Regions from separate parts of the Chryseobacterium sp. StRB126 genome, predicted to be linked through region 4. Evidence: riboswitches for the same ligand, from Rfam matches in the RefSeq annotation. Region 4 holds a riboswitch; each other region holds the start of a gene.
What was found. A riboswitch is a leader RNA that binds a small molecule or an ion and turns the genes downstream of it on or off. The one in region 4 is predicted to bind cobalamin.
Positions count from the first base shown of each region.

Region 1: it holds a riboswitch for cobalamin, as region 4 does, so the genes downstream of both, CHSO_RS19235 (acyl-CoA thioesterase) here and CHSO_RS00740 (TonB-dependent receptor plug domain-containing protein) in region 4, are expected to answer to the same signal.
Region 2: it holds a riboswitch for cobalamin, as region 4 does, so the genes downstream of both, metE (5-methyltetrahydropteroyltriglutamate--homocysteine S-methyltransferase) here and CHSO_RS00740 (TonB-dependent receptor plug domain-containing protein) in region 4, are expected to answer to the same signal.
Region 3: it holds a riboswitch for cobalamin, as region 4 does, so the genes downstream of both, CHSO_RS19925 (TonB-dependent receptor plug domain-containing protein) here and CHSO_RS00740 (TonB-dependent receptor plug domain-containing protein) in region 4, are expected to answer to the same signal.

Region 1 is NZ_AP014624.1:4,275,629-4,278,786, reverse strand. Features, by position in the region: gene CHSO_RS19245 (XAC2610-related protein) at 1-255, shown strand, start outside; gene CHSO_RS19240 (HD domain-containing protein) at 263-853, shown strand; gene CHSO_RS19235 (acyl-CoA thioesterase) at 903-1,286, opposite strand; cobalamin riboswitch at 1,402-1,583, opposite strand; gene CHSO_RS19230 (hypothetical protein) at 1,616-2,413, opposite strand; gene CHSO_RS19225 (hypothetical protein) at 2,472-3,158, opposite strand, start outside.
Region 2 is NZ_AP014624.1:3,047,080-3,050,237, forward strand. Features, by position in the region: gene CHSO_RS25965 (bacteriocin-like protein) at 1-115, shown strand, start outside; gene CHSO_RS13780 (Lrp/AsnC family transcriptional regulator) at 336-797, opposite strand; cobalamin riboswitch at 987-1,173, shown strand; gene metE (5-methyltetrahydropteroyltriglutamate--homocysteine S-methyltransferase) at 1,347-3,158, shown strand, end outside.
Region 3 is NZ_AP014624.1:4,419,109-4,422,266, reverse strand. Features, by position in the region: gene CHSO_RS19940 (helix-turn-helix domain-containing protein) at 1-22, opposite strand, end outside; gene CHSO_RS19935 (T9SS type A sorting domain-containing protein) at 226-1,521, shown strand; cobalamin riboswitch at 1,702-1,879, shown strand; gene CHSO_RS19925 (TonB-dependent receptor plug domain-containing protein) at 1,913-3,158, shown strand, end outside.
Region 4 is NZ_AP014624.1:149,317-152,474, reverse strand. Features, by position in the region: gene CHSO_RS00750 (MbnP family protein) at 1-249, shown strand, start outside; gene CHSO_RS00745 (cytochrome-c peroxidase) at 266-1,309, shown strand; cobalamin riboswitch at 1,404-1,591, shown strand; gene CHSO_RS00740 (TonB-dependent receptor plug domain-containing protein) at 1,650-3,158, shown strand, end outside.

The sequences.
Region 1 (3,158 bases), 1.4 Mb from region 4:
CTGGGATCAAATTATTTTGATTTCTTTGAAACAGATCCGGTTCGTAAACGTATCATTACTTTTGGAAAGGATGGGTGCTGCCGATTTTTCACCACAGAATTTGAAGTAATTCCTCAAAAAGGACTTGATAAGGTGCTTGAAAAAGAAGAGGACAGCAGCGAAGATGGTTATGTGAAAGTTATTATAAAAGAAAAGAAAAACAATAAATGGACTACCAGAACCAAGGTATATCCATCAGATCAATACAATAGATAAAAGTAAGATGAAGATTCAAAAAGAGATTGATTTTATCCTGGCAGTAGATGCCCTGAAAAATGTACAGCGAAGAAATTATAATGCAGATGATTCCAGAAGAGAGAATACAGCAGAGCACTCGTGGCAGATCATTATTTTAGCACAAATCCTTTATCCTTATGCGAAAAATAGAACGGATATAGATTTGTTGAGAGTGATTAGAATGCTTTCCATTCATGACCTTGTGGAGATTGAAGCAGGAGATACTTTCCTTTTCGATGAAGCCGCTATGGTAGGGAAGTTTGAAAGAGAAAAGATTTCTGCACAGAAGATCTTCGGAATTCTGGATGAACCTTTACGTTCGGAATTCTTTAACCTATGGCTTGAATTTGAAGAAGAAGCTACTCCGGATGCAATTTTTGCTTGTTCCATCGATAGAATTATGCCATTCATTCTGAATTCCCATACTTCAGGAAAAAGCTGGACGGAAGCTGGAGTTACCGAAAAGCAAATCAGAAATATGCTTGAAAATGCTATTAACAGAGCATCAGATGAAATGGGAGAGGCTTTTGAACTGCTGCTGAACAGAAGTCTGGAAACAGAAAAAGTTTTAAAGTAAAAAGGATATAAAGTTTCGGGCGGCCAAAGGCCGCCCGAAACTTTTGTATTTATAGTATCTGGATTGGTTTCTTGAATTCATCAATCGCTACAAAAGTAAAATCACCTACAATTGCTTTTTCTCTTTCGTAAGAGTACATTTGTTCTGTGTAGATTTCAACGTTTACCTTCATACTGGTTTTTCCAACGTATGAAACTTTTCCGATAAGCTCTACGATTGTTCCTGCAGGAATTGGCTTTTTAAAATCGATTTTGTCACTGCTTACTGTTACCACTCTTTTTCTTGCGAAACGGGTTGCTGCAATAAAGGCTACTTCATCCATCAGCTGCATGGCAGTACCTCCGAAAAGGGTATCGTAATGATTGGTTGTGTTAGGGAAAACCGCTTTGAAGATTCTGGTTTCGGCAGCTTCAATTCTTTCTTCTGTAGTCATATTTCATTATTAATTAAGGCGAAATGAAATCGTATCAAAACAACAGAATAATGACAGGAACTTTGGAAATCCCTGAAACAATCCATCAGATCAATAAAACTTCAAATCGCGAAAGTTTCTTGTTTAAGAAATCGGCAGGTCTCCTGACTTGTAACATCATTTATCTCCTTCCCATGCCTCGCACAGTGGATCTTTTGATAAAGACTTCAGTTACTTACAGTTGCGCGACAGTCCGTGATTTTCACACGGTTCCCTTTTAATCTGCGGTTATGCAGAACCAGTTTCTGTGATGAATAAGCGTAAACTTTTTCGGTGCAAAAATAATGAATTTATTCCGGATTATGATAAATAATCTGGCTGATTACTCTTCCCTTCTTGATGGTCCAAAGAGTAGTATATCTGTATTCTCCTGTGCCATTAGTCATATAAAGGAAGATATTGTCATTGTCTAAAGAAGTTACTCCTACGTTATTAAAGTCCATGGTAGGCTGGAACATATTTTTAATAGCTTCTCTTACAAAAACAGAACCTCTTCCAGGCTGTTGAAGCCTGATCGACTTGATCTCAGTCATTCCTTCAGGAAGATCATTTCCAATTCCCCATGGCTTTACTTTATCAATGGTAAGAAGTTTTCCTTCTGCGTCTTTTTCCTTCTTGCGGTAACCGGCATTGGATGGATACACATCAATAACAACCTTGCTTCTTTGGGCGGTAGGAATCTTAGGATCGGAATTATCTGTGAAGATGAGTGATCTTCCGTTTTTAGATTTAGAAGGAGTATAGGCTGGAAGCTGATCCACAAAGGCGATACGTTCTTTATTTACCATTCCCTCTTTGTCAAGCGTTTCATAGCGTACAAACGGTTTGTCTTCGTCTTGTTTTTCAGGATATTTAATCCAGATCCATTCCGTTTCTCCCGGAGCAGGTTTTACATAAACAAAAACATCCCCTTTACGCATACGGATCTTGTCTACAATTTTTCTGTAGTTATCCTTATGTACGCGTACATTGGCATATCCTTCTTCAGCTTTTACAACCCCAAAAGGAACTTTGTTCTGACCTTTAACGAAGGCTAAAGAAAAAATACTGAATGCAGATAGATAAAACGCTTTGTTTACTGAAATCATCTTAATAAATTTTAGATTTCCAAATATATAAATTAAATGCTTTTCAGCAGTATACAGACTATTTTTTAATTTGATTAATATCCATTGTATAAATTTCGTTCGCGAGAATTTTGTCGAAAACAAACTGAGGTTGAGTATAAATATCAACTTTATCAATTGTTTGTACAGAAAACTGACCTGTTCCAATCATTTTCTCGGTTTGCTTTTTCTTGCTTTCATCAGACATCATAAAGAAGAGTGATTTAAGTCTTTTTCCTTCATTACGCTTGTAGTAAAGGTTTTCTTCGCGTTCAAAATTTTTATCTTCAGAATATTTCGCATTGTCGATGAGGCTTTTTCTATCTTTCCCTCTCATATCGTCTATTAATAAAAGGTCTTTATGTTTATTTACAAAAGCTCTTGGAAACAGAAAGCTTAATACCGGGCTTGAAATCAGTTTACTGAATGCCATACTTCCTATGAATCTGGGCTCAGTTTCAGGATAGAACATAAATGCTTTTACAACGGATAAACTCATCCAGTTAAAAGCTTTTGCTCCCAATAAACCTGAACATCCGTTTGTTACAATACGTACTTCTTCAATATGCTGCCTTTCCTGCTTCAAAATCTCACTGGGAATGATAGAAGTTACGTAATCTGCCTTTTCTCCAAACTCCTCTTTTTCCATTGGAAAAATTTCATTGCCATTGCTTTCTCTTTTGGGAAGATGGGTTCCGCCAAATCCAATTCGGTCTACAGCTATAAC
Region 2 (3,158 bases), 2.6 Mb from region 4:
AGGTGGTGTTATCGGCGGTGTAGGTACCGTTGTTGGAAACGCTTTATGCCAAACACAATGTGTAGTTAATGGTGTAATCCACATCAAATTATTAGAGTGTGGTTCTACTTGCTAATCAGCAGCTCCATTAAAAGTTAAAAATATACCGCTCTGAAAAGAGCGGTTTTGTTTTTTTGGACATATCCTTTTGCAGTTTAAGCAAATACCTTGTAGAGTTCTTGTCATTGTCATTCTAAATGGAATGAAACAAAGTGGAATGAAAAATCTACTAAAAATGGACAAGATTCAGATTCGGAACACTATTTATTGGTTACACGTTCATAGCTACATTCGCTCTATAAAGTAAGGCCGTGATTATTCTTAACTTCAGCCATTACAAATGTACTGTGTGTACTTCCTATAGAATCTACAGAACCCAGTTTATTGAAAACAAAGTCCTGGTAATGCTTCATATCCCGAACCTGAACCTTTAAGAGAAAATCAAAATCTCCGGAAATGTTGTAGCATTCCGCCACTTCTGGAATTTCCAGAATTTCTTTTACAAAATCATAGCCTACCGAACGATCATGAATCTTTAATTTGATCTGACAAAATACCGTAAATCCACGGTTAAGCTTTTCAGCATCCAAAACGGCAGCATATCTCTTCACAAAACCTTCCTGTTCAAGCCTTTTTACCCGTTCAAAAACAGGAGAAGGGGACAGATTAATCTCCTTTGCAAGCTCTTTAACCGTCAGTTTTGCATTATTCTGAAGCAGTTTCAGCAGTTTTATATCCTTATCATCAAGTTGTTCCACAGAATATTATTCTTTTAAGGTTTAAAATCATTCAAATTTACAGAATTATATCCTGTTAAAATACAAACTAAAAGCAATATTAACCGAATAAAACACTTTTAATTGAATATATATTCTGTTTAAGTAATTTTACACAAAATTAAAATCTATTATTAAACTTAATATTGATAATAGATCAGTTCTTTACCATCTTCATCAAACAGGAAAGGTTTTACTTAACGTAGATTAATAGGGAATCGTGTGAGAATCACGAGCTGTCGCGCAACTGTAAGTAACACACCAAAGGTTTCTGTCCTTGGATATCCACTGCCAAAAGCGGGAAGGATGACGGAAACTGTTACAAGTCAGGAGACCTGCCTTTACTGAATTGACAATGCTTTCGCGGTCTGAAGCTTTTGAGTCATACAGATGATATTGGCAATGCATTTTCCTTTTGGAGAATTGTATTATTTGCCTGTATCATTGACTTCAGAGATTTTCTTACCCTACAAAGCATTCCGAAGCATTTTAAAGAGCTTTAAAATAAAGTGTAATCTAAAATTTGTAAAAATGCAAACTCACATTCTGGGCTATCCGCGTATTGGTAGCAAAAGAGAACTTAAGAAAGCCTGCGAACAGTATTGGTCAGGTAAAATTGTTTTGGAAGAACTTCTTACAGCAGGAAGAACTATCTGCAGCCAGAACTGGAACCTTCAGAAAGAAGCCGGAATAGATCTTATTCCGTGTAATGATTTTTCTTATTACGATCAGGTATTGGATATGAGCCTGGTAATAGGAGCCATTCCTACACGCTATCATGAAGTAGCGCTTAAAAAAAACAATTCTGAACTGGATCTTTATTTTGCGATGGCCAGAGGCTATCAGAAAGACGGATTGGACATTACAGCGATGGAAATGACCAAATGGTTTGATACCAATTACCATTATATTGTTCCGGAATTTTATAACAACCAGCAGTTTAAGCTTACTTCAGATAAAATTTTCAATGAATTTGCTGGTGCTAAACAGGCAGGAATCAATGCAAAACCTGCGATTATCGGTCTGATCTCTTATTTACTGTTAGGGAAGGAAAAAGAAGAAGGATTTGATAAACTGGATCTTGCTCACAATCTACTCTCTGTTTACGTAGAGATATTATCAAAACTTCAGGCTCAAGGTGCTGAATGGATTCAGTTTGACGAACCCTTCCTTGCATTAGATATTACAGAAAAAGCACAAGAAACCTATACTTTTGTGTACGCTGAGCTTAGAAGACTGTTCCCAAAACTGAAATTCATTATAGCCACTTATTTTGAAGGCCTAAAGAACAACTTATCACTTTCAGTTTCGCTTCCAGTCAATGTGTTGCATATTGATTTGGTAAGAAGTCCGGAACAGTTAGAAGACGTTCTTCATGCTATTCCTGAAAACCTGAGCTTATCTCTTGGAGTGGTAGACGGAAGAAACATCTGGAAAAATGATTATGAAAAATCGTTGTCTTTTATTACAAAAGCAGTTGAAAAATTGGGACCTGAGAGGGTTTTCATCGCTCCATCAAGTTCACTTTTGCATTCACCATGTGATGTAGACTTTGAAACCAGTCTCGATCCCGAAATAAAAAACTGGCTGGCTTTCGCTAAACAAAAGGTAAAAGAAGTGGTATCCCTTAAAGAATTGGCATCCGGAACCTCTGAAAGTCCTATTTTACAGGATTTTGAGGATAATAAGAAAGCAATTTCAGACAGAAAAACGTCTCCACTCATCCATAATGAAGAAGTAAAATTAAGAGCAGCATCTGTTACGGAACAAGATTCACAAAGAAAAAATCCGTTCAATATCCGTAAAGAAGAGCAACAAAAGACCTTACAGCTTCCATTATTTCCTACAACCACTATCGGGTCATTTCCACAAACTGCTGAAGTAAGAAGCTGGAGAGCAAAATTCAAAAAAGGAGAATTAACGGCAGAGCAATATGATGCTTTATTAAAAGAGGAAACCCAGAGAACCATTCGCTGGCAGGAAAACATCGGAATTGATGTTCTTGTTCATGGAGAATATGAGCGTAATGATATGGTGGAATATTTCGGAGAACAGCTGAAAGGGTTTATCTTCACTAAAAATGGCTGGGTACAAAGCTATGGAAGCCGTTGTGTAAAACCTCCGATCATTTTTGGAGACGTTTTCCGCCCGGAACCTATGACGATTTACTGGTCTCAATATGCCCAATCTCAAACCAATCAATGGGTAAAAGGAATGTTAACAGGTCCTGTTACTATTCTACAATGGTCATTTGTACGTGACGATCAGCCCCGCTCCGAAACCTGTAAACAAATTGCCTTGGCCATCCGTGATGAAGTTCAGGATCTGGAGAAAGCAGGAATC
Region 3 (3,158 bases), 1.2 Mb from region 4:
TGAATAATAATTTATTTTTCATGTATTTCTTAACGACCTACCCGGAAATCGTCTTCAAAATTGATTTTGTTCAAATGTTTGGTTATTAGGGTTTTATATTTTTTATTCTTTTAAAATTCACGAATTGTGAAAGCCTATTTCTTTTGCCTAGTCAAATATAATGTTAATATTGTTTCTGTTGGTTTTTAAAATTAAATATAATAATATATGAGAAATTTTTACAAAATGTCAATTAAATTACTTGCTGTTTGTTTCTTTTTTAATTTTAATATAGTTGAGGCTCAGCTTTCGGTAATGGGACTTGGGAATTATAATGTCGGTTCGGTTTCTGATAAAGGAGTGGTAAGCATGCAGACTACTGGTGGTGGAATATTTATGTGGACAGCAAATACAGGAATTGTACAAATAGGGACGATATCAAACGGATATCCGGCAGCTGGAAAAACGGTTGTTTCTAATGACGGAATGAAGATCGCATCCTCAGTCACAAATACTGTGACAAACTTTAATGAGATTTCAACGTATGATGTGAGCTCTGCTACATGGACTAATAGAGGTGGACTTGTGCCCACTGGTTGGGATGGCAGTGTAAGTTCTACATGGGGAATGTCTCCTGATGGCAGTGCAATTGTAGGACTGGGGTGGCTTACCGCAGCAAATGCCCATGCTGTAAAATGGGATGCAACAAACGGAGTGGTAGATCTAGGGAGTATGGTGAGCGGACGAAGCTCGAGAGCCAACGCAATAAGTGCAGATGGAACTGTTGTGGTAGGATGGCAGGATGAGTCTACAGGAACAAGAAGTGGTGCAAAATGGGTAGATGGTGTGGAAAGTTTCATTACAGATAACAACGGAAACAACGTAGGAGAAGCAGGAGCTGTTTCTACAGATGGCAATACAATAATTGGTTCGGCAAATCCAAATCCTTATGTATGGAAGGCCGGAACTGGACTAACATATATAACACACCCCAATGCTTCATTCTCTTTTAAAGGAGGAGCAACCGGAGTTTCGGGGGATGGAACAAAGGTTATTGGATTTTACAGGGCATTTGGAGCTCCGCCAATGTCTGGAGAAGGTTTCATCTGGACGGAAACGGATGGACGTCTTAATCTCAATGACTATGCAACAAGCTTAGGCATTAATACCAATGGGGTAATTATGGGACTTCCTTTGGCTATATCTCAGGACGGAAAAAAGATAGCTGGTATGGGAGTGAATGCGTCCAATCAAATGGTAGCGTTTTATCTCGATCTTACGGGATATTTATCAGTAAACGATGTTGTAAAAGATCAAAATACACTAGGAATTTACCCTAATCCGGTAGTTGATATTTTATATATTAAAGGGACCGGAAATATAGAAAAGGCAGAAGTTTATAATATGGTAGGGCAAAAAGTAAAATCGTTCACAGCTATGGAACATCAGATTGATGTTTCCTTTTTACCAAAAGGAAATTATATAGTACAGTTTTCCGAGAAAGGAGGGAAGCAGCAGAGTTATAAATTCATCAAGAAGTAAAAATTAGCAAATTTTAATAATAGTTATACCATGAATGGTTGTTTTCAATATTGAGAACAACCATTTTTTAAGCACTGAGATGAAAGAGTGGGTTTGTAAGTTTATACTTCACTATTTTCATCTTCAGGTTTCCTTATACCTGTTATAAAATTCATTTTTTGCCTAATACATTTAAAAAACTATCTTTGCAAAAATTTTGGTTTCCAGTATATTGGAATGAAAAGGGAATTGGGTGGAACTCCCAAACTGTCCCCGCAACTGTAAATCGCAATAGAAATTTCTGTAGACAGCCACTGTATAAAACGGGAAGGCACAGAAAGCGAAAGTCAGGAGACCTGCCAGAATAGTAATCAAATAAAACATATTGCTTTCGGAGGAAAAGTAGAAGGATATGGATATAAAAAGATCTCTAGTACTGTTTTTGTCATCTTATGGCGGCTTTCTTTTCGGGCAGGAGAAGGTTGTTGATACTATTTATATTTTCGACAGCCAGATGAACAAGGTGAAGCAGTTTCACCCTGTGAAAACAATTAATATTGAAGATGTAGAAAAGAACTCTAGTAATCTTTCTGAGCTATTAAGGTTTCAATCTTCCATTTATATCAAAGAAAACGGCCGTGGTGCTGTTTCTTCACCTTCTTTCAGGGGAACTTCAGCTCAACAGACAGCTTTTGTTTGGAATGGGATTAATATTAACTCTAATTTTTTAGGTCAGGGAGATATCAACAATATTGCCTTGTTTGGATATGACCAGATTGGAATAAAAGCAGGTGGAGGAAGTGTTACTTATGGTTCTGGGGCTATTGGTGGAAGTATTCACTTGAACAATAACCTTGATTTTAATAAAGGTTTTCATGGTTCTCTGTTTTCAGAAATAGCATCTTTTGGTACTTATAATAATTTTCTCAAAGGCTCGTACAGTAATGATAAATTCAGCTTTAAAGCTTCTGCAAACTATGCTGTAAGTACAAATGATTATGAGGTACCTGAATATGTAGTAGGCAGGACTTCATTTAAGAATATCAATGGAAGATATTACAATACAACCTTTAATATAGGAACTGCTTATAAAATTACGGATTCTCAGACTATTTCATGGCAAAGCCAGATATTTGATGCTTCGCAACATTATGTGATTTACGAGGAAAATGGTAACAGAACAAAGTATAAGGCAAATACTTTGAGAAGCATGATCTCCTGGGATATCAATAAAGTGAATCTCTCCAACAGCTTTAAATTTGCTTATACGGAAGATAATTACAGGTATTTTTCAGATATACATTCGCTTAAATCTAATGGAGCAGAAGGAAAGAATTATATCCTTAAAAACGATTTTAATTATTTTATAACTCCCAAAATCAATATCAATGCAATCGGAGAGTTCCAGGTGAATAAGGCTGAAGGTTATGAGATAGGAAGTGTAAGCCGGAACATAGGATCTTTAGCCGGAATGATAAAATATTTTGTTTCTAAGGACCTACGCTTTGAAGCAGGTATAAAGAAAGATTTTGTAGAAGATATCTCATCTCCGGTTCTGTATTCCTTTTCGGGAAAATGGAATGCTTTGAAATGGTATCATATAGGAGCAAGCTTTTCAAGAAACTTCAGATATCCTACTTTTAATGATCTTTATTGGA
Region 4 (3,158 bases):
ACCTTAGACTTGCCTAAAAATGCAATAGTAGATAACAAAGCACCTAAAATTACTGTTAAAGCAGACTTTGATAAATTATTGACAGGTAAAATCAACACCATTGTATTGGTTACCGGAACAGGATCAGATGGTAATGCCACTCCGAATATCCATACAGCCAATCAAATGATAAAGTTTGTGGATAACTTAGGTGGAAATGGTTCCAGTGATATTTCCGGAATGTTTTCTGTAAGCAGTGTTGAAAACTAGATTTATCCCAGCTGCAATGGAAAAAGGAATAAGTATTTTAGCGATTTTTATACTGTTAATCTCTTGTAATAACGATCATTATGAGCCGGTTCCGCTTGATAATCCGCAATTATCACTCAATATTCCTTTGGGGTTTCCGGAGCTCAATACTTCGGTGAATTCCAATAGACCTACAAAATATGGGGTGGAGCTGGGAGAGAAGCTATTTCATGAAAAAAGACTGAGTGCAGATAATACCATTTCCTGCTCCAGCTGTCACATTCAGGGAAATGCTTTTGCGGATAACAATGTTCAGGCGATAGGTATTCAGAATAGAGTAGGGCTGCGGAATGTACCGACTATTCAGAACATGATGTTTATGAAGTTTTATAATTGGGACGGGAATATTCTTCAATTGGAAAACCAATCGCTGGTTCCTATTATCACTCATGAAGAAATGGGTTCTTCTATTTTGGAAGTCATTGGTAAAATAAAGGATGATCTTCTATATAAAGATTTATTCAGAAAAGCCTTTGGAGATGAAACCGTTACTCCGGAAAGAATTTATAAAAGTATTGCACAGTATGAATACACGCTAATTTCCGCTAATAGCAAGTATGATAAAGTAAAACGAAATGAAGGGGAAACTTTTACAGATAACGAAGCTCAGGGGTACCGGACTTTTCAACAAAAATGTGTAAGCTGCCATAGCACAGAGCTTTTTACCGATCAGAGCTTCAGAAATATTGGATTTCCACTAAATACCAATACCAATGAGGCAGGACGTGGGAGAGTAACAGGTCTTCCGCAAGATTATATGAGCTTTAGGGTTCCTTCATTAAGAAATGTAGAATATACGGCTCCTTATGGAAGTTTCGGGCAGTTTCCAACTTTAAAAGCCGTTCTTGATTATTTTGATAAAGGGGTTCTGGATGCTGATAATCTTGATCCTATCTTTAAAAACAATGGAAACACAATTCCTCTCACAGAACAGGAAAAGACTAATCTTATCTTGTTTATGAAAACTTTGAGCGACCGTGAATTTGTGAAAGATAAGCAAAGAAACTCCAATAGAAATTGATTGTTTAAATCCCGTTACAAGCTAACGGGATTTTTCATGTTTATGCATTGATAATCATTTTATTCTGCATCACATTGTATCTGGCAGGATTTTTATATCTTTGCCGAAATTTGGTGAGCCGTAACAGGCTCTTAAAAGGGAATCCGGTGAAAATCCGGAACAGACCCGCTGCTGTAAGCTCCACGCCAAAGTTTTTGAAGAATATATCCACTGTTTTTACGAATGGGAAGGATTTCAAAAATGGAGTAAGTCAGAAGACCTGCCAGAATAAATAAACGTTTGACGCTTTCGTGGAATAAAGCTTAGGACTACAATGATGCTGTGCAGTAAATGCTGTGCTTTGTCATTGCTTTTCTTATATCCATTAGCGTCATCATTATCCCTGAATGAGCTAATGGTGGCAAAACTGACTACATCTCAACTTCATAAAATTGTTTTCACAATAAGTGTGTTAACATCACAATTCTTGTTTTCTCAAACCAAGAAAAAAGATACTATTAAAGAAGAAGCTATAAAGGCGGTCAATATTTACAAAAAGAACTTTAAGGAGATCTTACCGGCCCAGACTTTACAGGGCGAAGAGCTCGAAAGGCTGAACAGCCACTCTGTTGCCGATGCGTTGAGGTACTTTTCAGGAATTCAGATCAAAGATTATGGTGGAATGGGTGGTTTGAAGACCGTCAATATCCGAAGTATGGGCAGCCAGCATGTAGGAGTATTCTATGATGGTATTCAATTAGGTAATGCCCAAAACGGATTGGTAGACCTGGGAAGATATTCTCTGGATGATCTGGAAGAAATTTCATTGTACAACGGGCAGAAAAGTGAGATTTTCCAACCCGCAAAAGACTTCGGGTCATCAGGATCAATTTATTTACAACCCAAAACACCAGTATTTACAGGAAATAGAAAAACCAATCTTACCATAAGAGCCAAAAGTGCCTCCATTGATTTATTTAATCCTTCTTTTCGGTTAGAGCAGAAGATATCAAAACGGATAGCAGCAAGCTTTAGTGCAGAATTTCTCCAGAGCGATGGTCTTTACAAATTTCGTTATGGCAGGAAGTTTCCCAATGGTACAACAGCTTCTGATACCATTTCTAAAAGATATGATTCAGATATTAAAGCAAAACGCTTTGAAACATCTGTGAATGGAACTTTGAATAACGGAAACTGGAATATTCGAGGTTATGGTTATATTTCAAACCGTGGGATTCCTGCCCCTATTGTGAAAAATCGCTTTAAGGCCAGAGGAGCAAGAATGTTGGATGAAAATTATTTTGTACAGGCCAATTTCAGGAAAAAGCTGTTTCCTAAGTTTGAAACACAGCTGAAGGCAAAATTTGCCTATGATTACACTTATTTCAATGATACGGTACGATCTCAATCCGGGATGCCTGCGAAAAATACTTATATTCAAAGGGAGGTTTATGTTTCCTCTTCCAATTTATATTCAATTACCCCTAATTGGGATGTCAGTTTAAACGGAGATTTCCAGTACAATAACCTTGATGCTGATTTGTATAATTTTTCTTATCCTACCCGTTATACAAGCCTGGTTGCATTGGCCACAACCTATCAGTGGAACAGATTTAAATTCTTGGGAAGCTTGTTAGGTACATTTACTTCAGAAAAGGTCAAAATGAATATCAAACCTGATGACAGAAGAGAATGGACTCCTGCTTTCTTCATGAGCTATCAGCCTGCTTCTATACCGGAACTTACCCTTAGAGCTTTCTATAAAAATATCTTCAGGCTCCCAACATTTAACGATTTGTATTATACCAGCGTTGGAAATACTTTTCTGAAACCGGAATTTACCCATCAGTATGATCTTGGTTTTACCTAT